One region of the Mycobacterium stomatepiae genome, then DNA from elsewhere that is predicted to be linked to it. Evidence: riboswitches for the same ligand, from Rfam matches in the RefSeq annotation. Region 1 holds a riboswitch; the other holds the start of a gene.
The links. Region 1 has a riboswitch for cobalamin ahead of metE (5-methyltetrahydropteroyltriglutamate--homocysteine S-methyltransferase). Riboswitches for the same ligand answer to the same signal wherever they lie in the genome.
Positions count from the first base shown of each region.

Region 1 (7,155 bases):
GGCACCGTCTATCGGGTGATCGGCTCCAAGGACGAACTTCTCGACTCGATCATGGTGTCGTTCGGGCAGAAGGTCGAGGCCGGATGGGTCAGCGTGCTGCGCTCAGATGCCACGCCGGTCGAGAAGCTGGACGCGCTGAGCTGGATCAACGTCAACGCGCTGGACCGATTCTCCGACGAATTCCGGATTCAGTTGGCATGGATGCGGCAATCACCGCCGACCGCCAATCCGGGCTGGTCGTATCCCACCCGGCTGCGACAGATGAAATCCCTGCTCTCCGAAGGGATCCGCTCCGGCGAGATCCGCATCGACGCTCCGTCCACCGCGATGCTGGCGCGCTGCGTCATCGGGCTGCAGTGGATCCCGGAGAACATTCTGCGCGAAATCGGCAAGCGACCGGCGCTGGTGCACATCCGTGACACCGTGTTGCGCGGTGTAGCCGGGCGCGGCAAGTAGAAGCAGCGTCATTTAAACCGAGCCCGGTATTGAACCAAATAACTGTTACCCATACAGTTGAGCGGTTAGAACCGCGTTGGCATTATCCGAGAAGGGGATTTCCATGACCATTGTCGATCGGTTGCGCTACGACGGTAAGCGCGCACTCGTTGTCGGCGGGGCGACCGGCATGGGCGCTGCGGCGGCCAAGGCGGCGGCGGAACTCGGAGCCGAAGTCATCGTGTTGGACTACGCGCCGGTGGACTACGACGTTGCCCAGGCGGTACAGGTGGACCTGCGCGACCCCGCCTCGATCGACACCGCGTTGGGGCAGGTCGAGGGCCCAATCCACGCTCTGTTCTCGGCCGCCGGTGTCGCCGACGGAACGACCGACCTGTTGAAGATCAACTTCATCGGCCACCGCCACCTGATCGACCGGCTGCTGGAGAACAACCAGCTACCCAACGGCTCGGCCATCTGCTTCATCTCCTCGGTTGCCGGCATGGGCTGGGAGAACGACCTGGACCTGATCAACGAGTTCCTGGCCACGCCGGACTATGCGGCCGCCGTGGCCTGGTCGCAGGCCCACGAGGCCGAGGGCATCATCCACTACGGCACCAGCAAGAAGATCATCAACGCCTACGTGGCCAACCAGGGATACCCCCTGCTAAAGAAGGGCATTCGCATCAACGCGATCTGTCCCGGCCCGACCGATACCCCGCTGGCCCAGGCCAACGCGGACCTGTGGCTCTCCTTCGCCCAGGACTACCGCGACGAGACCGGCTCCAAGGTGCACACCCCGGAGCAGATGGGCGACGTCATGGCGTTCCTGAACAGCGAGGCCGCCAGTGGCGTCAGCGGCGTCACGCTGCTGGTGGACACCGGACACACGATGGCATCGGTGACCGGGTCGTACGCACCGGGTAAGCCGCTGATCGACCTGATCATGGGCAAAGTCAAGCTGTAATCATCGCGCCCGACCACCGGGCGATTTGATCTCGCGCCGCCAGGTCGCCGAGCCGGCGCAATGCCGTGCGGGCCACCGTCATGCGGTTCGTGTCTCGGTGACGCCATCGACTGCTTTTGCCAACCGGAGAGTTCTCCGGTACTTTCGCGGCAGTAGCGGAGAACTCTCCGCTAAGAGCCTCGGGCGGGAGTGGGCCTTGTATTACATCAAGCTGGGCAAATCGGGATTAGACGTGTCTCCCAACGCAATTGGTGCCATGACGTACGGCGATCCCCGGCGCGGACATCCCGTGTGGTCGCTGCCCGAAGACCAGTCGCGGCCCTTGATCAGACACGCAATCGAAGCCGGGATCAACTTCTTCGATACCGCTAACATGTATTCGCAGGGAAGCAGTGAAGAGATCCTGGGCCGTGCCCTACGCGACTACGCCAACCGGGACGACGTTGTCATCGCGACCAAGCTGAGACACCCGATGCGTTCGGGACCGAACGGAACAGGCTTGAGCCGCAAGGCAATCATGACCGAGATCGACCATTCGCTGCGCAGATTAGGCACCGATTACGTCGACCTCTATCAGATTCACCGAAACGATCACACCACCCCGTTGGAGGAAACTCTCGAGGCCCTGCATGACCTGGTCAAGGTCGGAAAGGTCCGCTATCTCGGTGCGTCGTCGATGCCGGCCTGGGAGTTTTCCAAGGCCCTCCATCTGCAGCGGGCCAACGGCTGGGCGCGATTCGTCTCGATGCAGAACCACTACAATTTGTTGGCCCGCGAGGAGGAACGCGAGATGATCCCGCTCTGCCTCGACGAGGGTGTTGGCACCATCGTCTGGAGTCCGTTGGGGCGCGGCAGGCTCGCCCGATCGTGGCGGGACGCCAAAGCCACCGCACGGTCGTCGAATGACGGATTCGCCGACATGCTGTATGCCGCTGGTGATAACGGCTCCGACAAGGCCATCGTCGACGCCGTCGGCTCCGTCGCTGCGGAGCACGACGTCAGCCGCGCCCAGGTGGCGCTGGCCTGGCTGCGCGCCCAACCGGTGGTGACAGCGCCCATTGTCGGAGCTAGCAATGTCGGCCAGATCGACGACGCGATCGCCTCCCTCGAGCTCCACCTCACCGAAGCCGAAATGCAGAAACTGCAGGCGCCGTACACGCCACGCTACGACTTCCAGGGCATCTCGGATGACAGGCTAGCGCAGGCGATAATGGCGCAAATACCGCAATTGTCCACTGCCGGATAGCGATTCGGCGAAAGCGAACACGACGAACACGCGGTGCGACCGCGATCGCCGGCTTCGTTGTCGCGTTGGGCATGCACTTGTGCAGTGTGAACGCATTTCGGCCGCAAAGGTGTTTACTTCGGCATCGGTCTGAAGCGTTCGATTCGAAGGGAAACCAACACATTGCGTTATGTGCTCAAACCCGAAGATATCCCAACGGCATGGTTCAACGTGGCGTCCCGCCTTCCCATGCCACTCCCACCACCGCAGCATCCGGTCCTCGATCGGGAGGCTGACCGCGACGATCTTCGCGCGATTTTTCCCGCCGCCTTGATCGAACAGGAGATGTCCGCCCAACCCTGGATCGACGTGCCGGGTGAAGTGCTCGATATCTTAAGGCTTTGGCGTCCCACCCCATTGGTGCGTGCCATGCGTCTCGAACGTGCACTGGAAACCCCCGCCCGGATCTATTTCAAGGACGAGTCGGTGTCGCCGGCCGGTTCGCATAAGGCCAATACTGCTGTCGCGCAGGCGTACTACAGCAAAGCCGAAGGCATCTGCCGAATCACCACCGAAACCGGTGCGGGACAATGGGGTAGCGCGTTGTCGATGGCCTGTCAATTCTTCGACCTGAATTGCCGTGTCTTCATGGTGGATGCGTCGCACCGGCAAAAGCCGTATCGCCGCGTCCTGATGGAGACCTGGGGCGCCGAGGTGATCGCCAGCCCGTCCTCGACGACCGAGGCGGGAAGATCGGCCAGGCAACGCGATCCCGACACCCCCGGTTCGCTCGGGATAGCCATCAGTGAAGCCGTCGAGGAGGCACTCGGGGACCCGGATACTCACTATGCGCTCGGCTCTGTGCTAAACCACGTCCTGCTCCATCAGACCGTCATCGGGCTGGAGGCACAGGACCAACTGCGTCTCGCGGGCGAGGGCAGTCCCGACGTCATCGTCGGTTCGTGCGGCGGCGGCTCGAACTTCGCGGGTCTGGCCCTGCCGTTTCTGCAATCAGGCGTCACCGAAGGAGGCAGGCCCCGCCTGGTGGCCGTCGAACCGCGATCGTGTCCGACCTTGACGAAGGGCCAGCTGCGCTACGAATACGGTGACACCGCCGGGCTGACACCGCGGCTATGGATGTACTCGATCGGACGCGACTTTGTTCCGCCGGTTCAGCACGCCGGCGGACTGCGTTACCATGGCGCGGCCCCGATCGTGTCAAACCTTTGCAACACGGCTGGATTGAAGCCGTCGCCTACCCACAACGATCCGTGCTCGAGGCGGCCGTGCGGTTCGCGCGCACCGAGGGCATGGTCCCGGCGCCGGAGACCGGGCATGCGATTCGAGGCGTGATCGACGCGGCGCTGGCCGCGCGCAGCGCCCAACAAGAAACCGTCATCCTGTTCAACTACTCGGGCCACGGCCTGCTCGACTTGGCGGCCTACGAGGATTACTTCCACGACCGTCTGTCCGACGGCTAACCGGAGACGGTCTCCACTTATGCTCGCAGCAGGGCGAACGTCGCCGACCAAGGAGGTGCCGGTCCGTGGCAGACGACAGCGCTACCCCGATTCGCGCCGACGCCGTGCGCAATCGCGAACACATCATCGAGGTGGCGCACGATGCATTCGCCGACTCGGGCACGACATCGCTCAACGAGATCGCGAAACGCGCAGGCGTCGGGGCGGGAACGCTGTACCGCCACTTCCCCACCCGGGAAGCGTTGATCCTCGCCGTATACCGGCACGATGTCGAACGACTGGTCGGTTCGGTCTCCAAATTGCTGCAGGCCCACTCACCGCTTGATGCATTCCGCCTCTGGTTCCAGAAACTCGCCGACTACGTGCGCCTCAAACATGGGCTGGGCGACGCACTACACAGTGCGGCGCTACAGGACGCAATCGACGAAACGTATGCGCCCATAGTGGCTGCCGTCGGCCAGCTGCTCGATGCCTGCATAAGCGACGGCTCGCTGCGATCGGACCTCGACCCCGCGGACGTTCTGCTGCTGATGAGTTTTCTGTGGCGGACCGGGGCGAGAACGGAGGGGAAACGGCAGGCCAAACGGATCATGGAGCTCGCGATCGAGGGGCTACGAAACCCGTGACCTGGGCCGCCGCGCAACCGGCGCGGCTGCTGCGACGCGTACGGTCGGGAATATGGCACGGATCATCATCATCGGCGGCCACGGCAAGGTCGCGCTGCACCTGGCTCGAATCCTGACCGAGCGCGCAGACGAGGTGAGCTCGGTCCTCCGCAATCCCGCCCACTGCGACGACGTCGCCGCCACCGGCGCCAAACCGGTGGTCGCCGATATCGAGCAGCTCGACACGAACGCGTTGGCCGAGCTGCTGGCGGGGCACGACGCGGTCGTCTTCTCCGCCGGCGCGGGTGGCGGCAACCCGGCGCGTACGCATGCCGTCGACCGTGACGCGGCGATCCGGGTGATCGATGCCGCCGCCCAGGCCGGCGTCAAGCGGTTTGTGATGGTCTCCTACTTCGGCGCTGGCCCGAATCATGGTGTACCGCAGGATGATCCGTTCTTCGCCTACGCGGAGGCCAAGGCCGCCGCCGACGAGCACCTGCGGGCCAGTGATCTCGACTGGACGGTGCTGGGTCCCGGGCGGCTCACCCTGGACGAGGCGTCCGGGCGGATCGCGATCGGGCCGGCGCACGGCGCCGAAAATGGTTCCGTGTCGCGCGCCGACGTCGCGCTCGTCGTGGCTGCCGTGCTGGCCGACGATTCGACCATCCGGCGAACGATCGAATTCAACAATGGCGACATCCCGATCGCGCAGGCGCTGAAAGGCTGACTAAACTCCATCTCGCAGCTGGTTTGCCCGCGCCGCACCCGCGGCGCGGGCATCGAGCGAAGCAACGTGAGTAACGCTTCGCGAGAGGGAACCCGGTGAGAATCCGGGACTGTCCCGCAACGGTATGCAGGAACGACCGCCGTCAGAGTTTTTGGCAAGCACTGGTCACCGGGTCCGCCCGAAGACTGGGAAGCGACGGCCACTAGGAGCACCACCTGAGTGCGCGCCTGCGAGTCCGGAGACCTGCCAGTTGTGCCGGGCGCGCCGCGTCCGGCGGCTCATCGCCTCGTGGAATGGGCGTTAGGCTGCAGCCGTTGTGGTGGGTACTGATGTGCGTACCGCGAACGGCTCAGCTGCACGTCCGCTGGCGGTGACCACCACGCTGATTGAAGGACGAATATCGTGACACCCCAAGCGTTTACCGCAACAATTGTCGGCTCCCCACGGATCGGCCCGAACCGCGAACTCAAACGCGCGACCGAGGGCTACTGGAAAGGCCGGACCAGCCGATCCGAACTCGAAAGCGTCGCCGCGACCCTGCGCCGCGACACGTGGAAAAGCCTGGCCGACGCCGGCCTGGACTCGGTACCGGTGAACACCTTCTCCTACTACGACCAGGTGCTCGACACCGCGGTCATGCTCGGCGCGTTGCCGCTCCGGGCCGCACAGGTTCCCGACGATCTGGACCGCTATTTCGCCGCGGCGCGCGGCAACTCCGATGTCGCGCCGCTGGAGATGACCAAGTGGTTCGACACCAACTACCACTACATCGTTCCCGAGATCGAGCCCGCGACGAAGTTCACCCTGAACCCGCACAAGGTGGTCTCCGAGCTGAAAGAGGCTCTCGAGCAAGGGATTCCGGCACGACCGGTCGTGATCGGCCCGGTCACCTTCCTGCTGCTGAGCAAGGGCGTCAACGGCGGCGGCGCGCCGATCGACCGGCTGCAGGAGCTCGTGCCGATCTACTCCGAGCTGCTGGGCCTGCTGGCCGACAATGGCGCGCAGTGGGTGCAGATCGACGAACCGGCGCTGGTCACCGACATCTCTCCGGACGCACCTGCGCTGGCCGAGGCGGTCTACAACGCGCTGGGCAAGCTGAGCAACCGGCCGGCCATCTGCGTCGCCACCTACTTCGGTGACCCCGGCGACTCGTTGGGAGCGCTGGCCCGCACACCGGTCGAGGCGATCGGCGTCGACCTCGTCTACGGCGCCGACACCGCGCTGGCCGCGGTCCCCGAGCTGGCGAACAAGATCCTGGTGGCCGGCGTGGTCGACGGACGCAATATCTGGCGCACCGACCTGCAGGCGGCACTCGGCAAGCTGACGAACCTGCTGGGTTCGGCTGGAAGCGTTGCGGTTTCGACCTCATGCTCGACTCTGCACGTGCCGTACTCGCTGGAGCCCGAGACCGGCCTGGATGACGCGCTGCGCAGCTGGCTGGCGTTCGGTCAGGAGAAGGTCGCCGAGGTGGTGACGCTGGCTCGCGCGCTGCGGGACGGTCGCGACGCCTTGTCGAAGGACATTGCCGAGGAGATCGCGGCCTCCAACGCCGCCGCCGCCTCGCGCACGAGTGACCCACGGCTGCACAACGACGGACTCCGGACCCGGCTCGATTCGATCCTGGCGTCCGGCGTGCATCGCGGCGACGCCGCACAACGGCGAACCACCCAGGCGGAGCGGCTGCACCTGCCGCCGTTGCCGACCACGACGATCGG
Region 1 covers NZ_AP022587.1:5,226,553-5,233,707, reverse strand. The annotation lists gene G6N54_RS24965 (TetR/AcrR family transcriptional regulator) at 1-456, shown strand, start outside; gene G6N54_RS24960 (SDR family oxidoreductase) at 560-1,402, shown strand; gene G6N54_RS24955 (aldo/keto reductase) at 1,659-2,648, shown strand; partial or broken gene G6N54_RS24950 (TrpB-like pyridoxal phosphate-dependent enzyme) at 2,820-4,108, shown strand; gene G6N54_RS24945 (TetR/AcrR family transcriptional regulator) at 4,174-4,734, shown strand; gene G6N54_RS24940 (SDR family oxidoreductase) at 4,787-5,440, shown strand; cobalamin riboswitch at 5,443-5,705, shown strand; gene metE (5-methyltetrahydropteroyltriglutamate--homocysteine S-methyltransferase) at 5,843-7,155, shown strand, end outside.

Region 2 (7,155 bases), 2.6 Mb from region 1:
GCAGCAACGCCTTGGTCATGTCGAAGAAGTCAAAGTAGTCCCGCCACAACGTGATTCGTCCATTGTGGACCTCGAACACCCCGCACACCCAGAACTGCAGGCGCAGCGGGCCCAGGATCAACGCATCGCTGCGCTCGGTGAGCACCGCAGCGCCGTCGGCGGCGATGCGGTGGATCTTGACCTCGAACCCCGCCCGGCCGTCCATTCGGCGGAACAGCTTCATCGCCGCGGTGCGGCCATGGATCGTCGGCAATCCGACGTTTTCGTAGACGAGGTTGTCGTCCAGCGAGGCGTCCGCGGTTTCGTAGTCCGCGTCCATCAGGGCGTTCAGAAAAGTCTCGACCGTGCGCGTGTTCGCGACGGCTGTCCCAGTCAGCTCGGCCATGGTGCCAGCGTAGGCGCGTGCTCCTCGGACGCTGTGGCAGGGTAAGGCGGTGCGAGTCGCCGTCGTCGCCGGGCCGGATCCCGGGCACTCGTTTCCCGCGATCGCGCTGTGTCAGCGCTTCCGGGACGCGGGCGACGAGCCCACGCTGTTCACCGGCGAGGAATGGATCCAGGCCGCCCGCGACGCCGGTGTCTGCGCCGTCGCGCTGGACGGTCTGGCCGCCACCGACGAGGACGTCGACGCCGGGGCCCGAATCCACCGGCGTGCGGCCCGGATGGCGGTGCTCAATGTGCCGGCGCTGCGCGACCTGGCACCCGACCTGGTGGTGTCCGACGTCATCACCGCCGGCGGCGGCATGGCCGCCGAGCTGCTCGGGATCCCGTGGATCGAGCTCAACCCGCATCCGCTGTACCTGCCGTCGAAAGGGCTGCCGCCGATCGGCAGCGGGCTGGAGCCCGGTACCGGCATTCGCGGGCGGCTGCGCGATGCCACGATGCGGGCGCTGACGGCTCGATCGGTGCGCGCGGGCCTGCGGCAGCGTCAGGCCTCCCGGGCCGAGATCGGCCTGCCGGCGCGCGATCCCGGGCCGCTGCGACGGCTGATCGCCACGCTGCCCGCGCTGGAAGTGTCCCGCCCGGACTGGCCCGACGAGGCCGTCGTGGTCGGACCGCTGCACTTCGAGCCGACCGATCGCATCCTCGAGGTGCCCGACGGTTCCGGGCCGGTGGTCGTGATCGCGCCGTCGACCGCCCTGATCGGCACCGAAGGGCTGGCCGAAGTCGCGCTGGGCTGTCTGACGCCGGGGGAGACGCTGCCGGCGGGGTCGCGCCTGCTGGTGTCGCGGCTGGACGGACCGGACCTGACGGTGCCGCCGTGGGCGGCCGTCGGGCTGGGACGCCAGGACGAGCTGCTGGCGCACGCCGATCTGGTGATCTGCGGCGGTGGCCACGGAATGCTGGCCAAGACGCTGCTGGCCGGTGTGCCGCTGGTGGTGGTGCCCGGCGGCGGCGACCAGTGGGAACTCGCGAATCGGGTGACGCGGCAGGGGAGCGCGCGGCTGATCCGGCCGCTGACCGCCGACGCGTTGGTGGAGGCGGTCAACGATGTGCTGGCGGCGCCCCGCTACCGCGAAGCCGCGCGCACCGCCGCGTCTGGCATCCACCGCGTCGCCGACCCGGTGCGGGTATGCCACCAAGCGCTGGGGCTCACGAAATGACCCGGCTCGGTATGTTGGCTGGCGTGCGGCTGACGGAGTTCAACGAGCGGGTGGTGCTGCGATTCGGCGCGGCGTACGGCGCATCGGTGCTGGTAGACCACGTGCTCCCGGGTTTCGGAGGGCGGACCGCCGCCCAAGCGATCGAGGATGGCGTCGAGCCCCGCGACGTGTGGCGGGCGTTGTGCGTCGACTTCGACGTGCCGCGCGAGCAGTGGTGAGCCGCCAGGCACGCTCAGCGCCGGCCGGCTCGCGGCGCTGAGCGAAACACGCAGTCGCCGCACACGGATCGTCCGGGGAGACGATAGAACAGGCAGCAGCTGTCGCGCTTGAACCCCAGATGGGAGCCGGTGATGGCGCCGGACCCGGACAGCACGCCCGTGTTCAGCAGCGCTTCGGTGCTCTCGACGATCCGCGCGCGCAGGTCGGGCCGGGCGGCGAGCAGCGCCCGTGACGCGCCGACGAGCGCGGACGCGATGTTGCCCGCCAGCAGGGCAGGCGCCAGTTTGACCTGCAGGCCGGCCGCAAACGGCTGCATATGGTGTTGCACCACAACGTGATACAACTGTGCCGCGACGTCGGTGACCGGCTCTCCGACGGGTTTGGGCAGGCGTAGCTGCGCCCCGTCGTCGGCACGCTGCAGGTCTGTCAGGTCCGGGACGACGCCGCGGGCCAACGCGCAGGCCAGCACCGGTGACCACAGCCGGGTGGCGTGGCCGAGGTGGACCAGCGAGGCGCCGATCCGTAGGTCCGCGGTGTTGTAGCGCTGTGCGGTGGTGTCGATCAAACCGGCAAAGCCGTCGGCGTAGTCCCGGCGGACCGGGTGCCATCCTGTCGCGGCGCCGCCCACGGTCAGCGCGAAAACCCCTTGTAGGACGATATTGCGTCGAGCATGCCGGAGATATCCATGCGTGCGCATCCAGCCTCTCTGGGGAGATCCGCCCCAGCGTCTAGTGAGGAAGCGCCGACGGTGAGTATCTGGCTCTCGGGTCGTGATGTGCCCGATCACAGTGGCGGGACCGCACCGGATTCGCACCGGTTTCCTCAGTAGTACGCGGGCCCGTCGACGCCTTTTCGGACGATATTGCCACACCGAATCCGTACGGCGTGTCGAACTCGAATCGAACAGGTGTTCGTCTACTGTGGGGATCGTTCGAGCGAATCTGTCGGTGGGGCTGTCTAACGTCTCGGCCAACCGACCGATACCGGTCAGAAGAACAACGACCACAGGAGAGACACCATGGCGCAGGCGCCCGACCGCGAAAAGGCCCTCGAACTGGCAATGGCCCAGATCGAGAAGAGCTACGGCAAAGGCTCGGTGATGCGTCTCGGCGACGAGACACGTCAACCGATCTCAATCATTCCGACCGGATCCATCGCGCTGGACGTGGCCCTTGGCATCGGCGGGCTGCCCCGCGGCCGGGTCGTGGAGATCTACGGCCCGGAGTCCTCGGGTAAGACCACCGTTGCCCTGCACGCGGTGGCCAATGCCCAGGCGGCCGGCGGCGTCGCGGCGTTCATCGACGCCGAGCACGCCCTGGACCCGGAGTACGCCAAGAAACTCGGCGTCGACACCGATTCCCTGCTGGTCAGCCAGCCCGACACCGGTGAGCAGGCGCTGGAGATCGCCGACATGCTGATTCGCTCCGGTGCCCTGGACATTCTGGTCATCGACTCGGTGGCCGCACTGGTGCCGCGCGCGGAACTCGAGGGCGAGATGGGCGACAGCCACGTCGGCCTGCAGGCCCGGCTGATGAGCCAGGCGCTGCGGAAGATGACTGGTGCGCTGAACAATTCGGGAACAACGGCGATCTTCATCAACCAGCTCCGCGAGAAGATCGGCGTGATGTTCGGCAGCCCGGAAACCACCACGGGTGGAAAGGCTTTGAAGTTCTACGCGTCGGTGCGCCTGGACGTGCGCCGGATCGAGACGCTCAAGGACGGCTCCGACGCGGTCGGTAACCGCACCCGGGTCAAGATCGTCAAGAACAAGGTGGCCCCGCCGTTCAAGCAGGCTGAGTTCGACATCCTCTACGGCCGGGGTATCAGCAGAGAGGGCTCGCTGATCGACATGGGCGTGGACCAGGGCTTCATCCGCAAGTCCGGGTCCTGGTTCACCTACGAGGGCGAACAGCTCGGCCAGGGCAAGGAGAACGTCCGCAACTTCTTGATGGAGAACGCCGACATCGCCAACGAGATCGAGAAGAAGATCAAGGAAAAGATGGGCATTGGCGCAGTGGTAACCGATGACGACGTCTTGCCCGCCCCCGTCGATTTCTGAGCCATCCCGCGAAGAGCAGGCGCGGGCGTTGTGCCTGCGCCTGCTCACCGCGAGGTCGCACACCCGGGCCGAGTTGTCCGGTCAGCTCGCAAAACGCGGATATCCCGGCGACGTCAGCGCCCGGGTGCTCGACCGGCTGGCCGCCGCCGGGCTGGTGGATGACGCCGACTTCGCCGAACAGTGGGTGCGGTCCCGGCACGCCCGCGCGGGAAAGAGTAAGCGCGCCTTGGCCGCCGAGCTGCACACCAAAGGCGTCGACAAAGAGACCATCAACACGGCGCTGGCCGCCCTCGACGCCGGCGCCGAGCGAGACCGGGCCGAAGAACTGGTGCGGGCCAAGTTGCGGCGCGACACGCTCGGTGCGGACGACACGCGGATCACTCGCCGGCTGGTGGGAATGCTGGCCCGCCGCGGCTACAGCCAGAACCTGGCTTGCGAGGTCGTCCTCGCCGAGCTGAACGCCGAGCGGGAACGCCGCCGGGTGTAACAACCTGCGGGTTAATGCCTCGGGCGCTGGTCGCCGTACCATGGCCCCGTGACTTCGACGGTGGCCCGAGACGTTTCGGAGGCGCGTACCTACCAGGTGCGCACCTACGGCTGCCAGATGAACGTCCACGACTCCGAACGGTTGGCGGGTCTGCTCGAGGCGGCCGGCTATCAGCGCGCCGACGAGGGCACCGACGCGGATGTGGTGGTCTTCAACACCTGCGCGGTGCGCGAGAACGCCGACAACAAGCTGTACGGCAATATCAGCCACCTGGCCCCGCGCAAGCGCGACAACCCCGACATGCAGATCGCGGTCGGCGGCTGTCTGGCCCAAAAGGACCGAGAAGCGTTGCTGCGCAAGGCGCCGTGGGTCGACGTGGTATTCGGCACGCACAACATCGGCTCGCTGCCGACGCTGCTCGACCGGGCTCGGCACAACAAGGTCGCCCAGGTCGAAATCGTCGAAGCGCTGCAGGAGTTTCCCTCCTCGCTGCCCAGCGCTCGCGAATCCGCTTATGCTGCTTGGGTTTCCATCTCCGTGGGCTGCAACAACAGCTGTACCTTCTGCATTGTCCCGTCGCTGCGGGGCAAGGAGGTCGACCGGAGCCCGTCGGACATCCTGGCCGAGGTGCGATCGCTGGTCGACGACGGCGTGCTGGAAATCACGCTGCTGGGACAGAACGTCAACGCTTACGGCGTCTCGTTCGCCGATCCGGCGCTGCCCCGCAACCGTGGCGCCTTTGCCGAATTGCTGCGGGCCTGTGGCGGCATCGACGGCCTCGAACGTGTGCGGTTCACCTCTCCACATCCGGCGGAGTTCACCGACGATGTCATCGAGGCGATGGCCCAGACGCCGAATGTCTGCCCGGCCTTGCATATGCCGTTGCAGTCGGGGTCGGACCGGATGCTGCGCGCGATGCGCAGGTCCTACCGTGCCGAGCGCTACCTGGGCATCATCGACCGGGTTCGCGCGGTGATGCCACACGCGGCGATCACCACCGACCTCATCGTCGGATTCCCCGGCGAAACCGAAGAGGACTTCGCGGCCACCCTCGACGTGGTGCGCCAGGCCCGGTTCGCGGCCGCGTTCACCTTCCAGTATTCCAAGCGGCCCGGTACCCCGGCCGCCGAACTCGCCGGGCAGCTACCGAAAGATGTTGTGCAGGAACGCTATATGCGGCTGATCGAACTGCAGGAGCAGATCTCGCTGGAGGGCAACCGCGCACTGATCGGCCAGAGGGTCGAATTGCTGGTCGCCACCGGCGAAGGTCGCAAGGACGCGCGCACCTCCCGCATGACGGGGCGGGCGCGCGACGGCCGGCTGGTCCACTTCGCCGCCGACACCTCGGTGCGGCCCGGCGATATCATCACCACCGCGGTCACCGAGGCCGCACCGCATCACCTGATCGCCGACGCCGGCATCCTGAACCACCGCCGCACCAGAGCCGGTGACGCGCACGCCGCCGGACAGCGCCCGCGCGGTATCGGGTTGGGCATGCCCGGCATCGGGCCGGCGATCGAATCGGTCGAACCGTTGGGATGTAATCGATGATGAAGAAAGAACACACGGATTTTGACGCCCTGCGCGCCGAAATTGAGGCTGCAGAACGTCGCGTTGCGCGCGAAATCGACCCCGGCCCAAGGGCATTCATCGTCGCCATCCTGGTGTTCGTGCTGCTGGGATCGTTCATCCTGCCGCACACCGGCCAGGTTCGCGGTTGGGACGTATTGTTCAGCAGCCATGGCGCCGCAGCGGCCGCGTTGTCGCTGCCGTCGAAGGTCTTCTCGTGGCTGGCACTGGTTTTCGGCGTCGGGTTCTCGATGCTGGCGTTGCTGACCCGCCGCTGGGTGCTGGCCTGGATCGCGCTGGCGGGTTCGTCGATAGCCGGCGCGACCGGCCTGTTGGCCGTGTGGTCTCGCCAGACCGCGGCCGCCGGCAGTCCCGGCCCCGGTGTCGGGCTGTGGGTGGCCTGGATCACCGTGATTCTGTTGACGTTTCACTGGGCCCGCGTGGTCTGGTCGCGCACGCTCGTGCAGCTCGCGTCCGAGGAGCAGCGGCGCCGGATCAGCGCCGAGCAACAGTCCAGGACGCTGCTGCAGACCCTGGGCGACCAGGACACGCCCGCGGGTCCCGGAGCCGAGTCGCCCCCGGACCAACCAGAGGGTCGCTAGGACCTGCGGGTCAGCGCCTCAGCGGCGGCCTGGGCCCACTGCCGCCATTGTTCGGCGTTGGCCTGTGCCTCTTGGGCTTCCTTGGTCCGCCCGGCCGCGGCCGCCTTGCGGGCCTGTTGCTCGTAGTGCTCGGCGCGGGTCGCGAACTGCTCGGCGCGGGCCTGCGCCTCGGGGTCGGACCAATTCGCCTCGCCGGCGTCGCGCACCTTCTTCTCGACGGCGCGCAGCCGCCGCTCCAGGTCGGCCGACCGCTCCCGGGGCACCTTGCCGATCGCGTCCCACTTGTCGGCGATCGCCCGCAGCGCCGCCCGGGCGGCTTCGTGGTTGCCGGTGTCGATCTTCTCGGCCTCGGCCAACAGCGCCTCCTTGGCGGTGGCGTTGGCCGCGAATCCCGCATCCTTTTCCGCCGACACGGCATTGCGGGCGGAGAAGAAGGCGTCCTGGGCGGCCTTGAACCGCTTCCACAGCGCGTCGTCGACCTCGCGGGTCGCGCGCCCCGCCGATTTCCATTCGGTCAGCAGCTTGCGGAATTCGGCACTCGTGCCGGCCCAGTCCGTCGAATCGGACAACTCCTCGGCCCGCTCGCACAACCGTTCCTTGGACTGCCGCACTCCGGCG
Region 2 covers NZ_AP022587.1:1,609,860-1,617,014, reverse strand. The annotation lists gene G6N54_RS07715 (limonene-1,2-epoxide hydrolase) at 1-385, opposite strand, end outside; gene G6N54_RS07710 (glycosyltransferase) at 435-1,601, shown strand; gene G6N54_RS07705 (DUF3046 domain-containing protein) at 1,625-1,819, shown strand; partial or broken gene G6N54_RS07700 ((2Fe-2S)-binding protein) at 1,834-2,507, opposite strand; cobalamin riboswitch at 2,551-2,678, opposite strand; gene recA (recombinase RecA) at 2,839-3,879, shown strand; gene recX (recombination regulator RecX) at 3,845-4,366, shown strand; gene miaB (tRNA (N6-isopentenyl adenosine(37)-C2)-methylthiotransferase MiaB) at 4,415-5,917, shown strand; gene G6N54_RS07680 (Rv2732c family membrane protein) at 5,914-6,537, shown strand; gene G6N54_RS07675 (DUF349 domain-containing protein) at 6,534-7,155, opposite strand, start outside.
Region 2: linked by a shared signal. The riboswitch ahead of G6N54_RS07700 ((2Fe-2S)-binding protein) and the one ahead of metE (5-methyltetrahydropteroyltriglutamate--homocysteine S-methyltransferase) in region 1 are both predicted to bind cobalamin.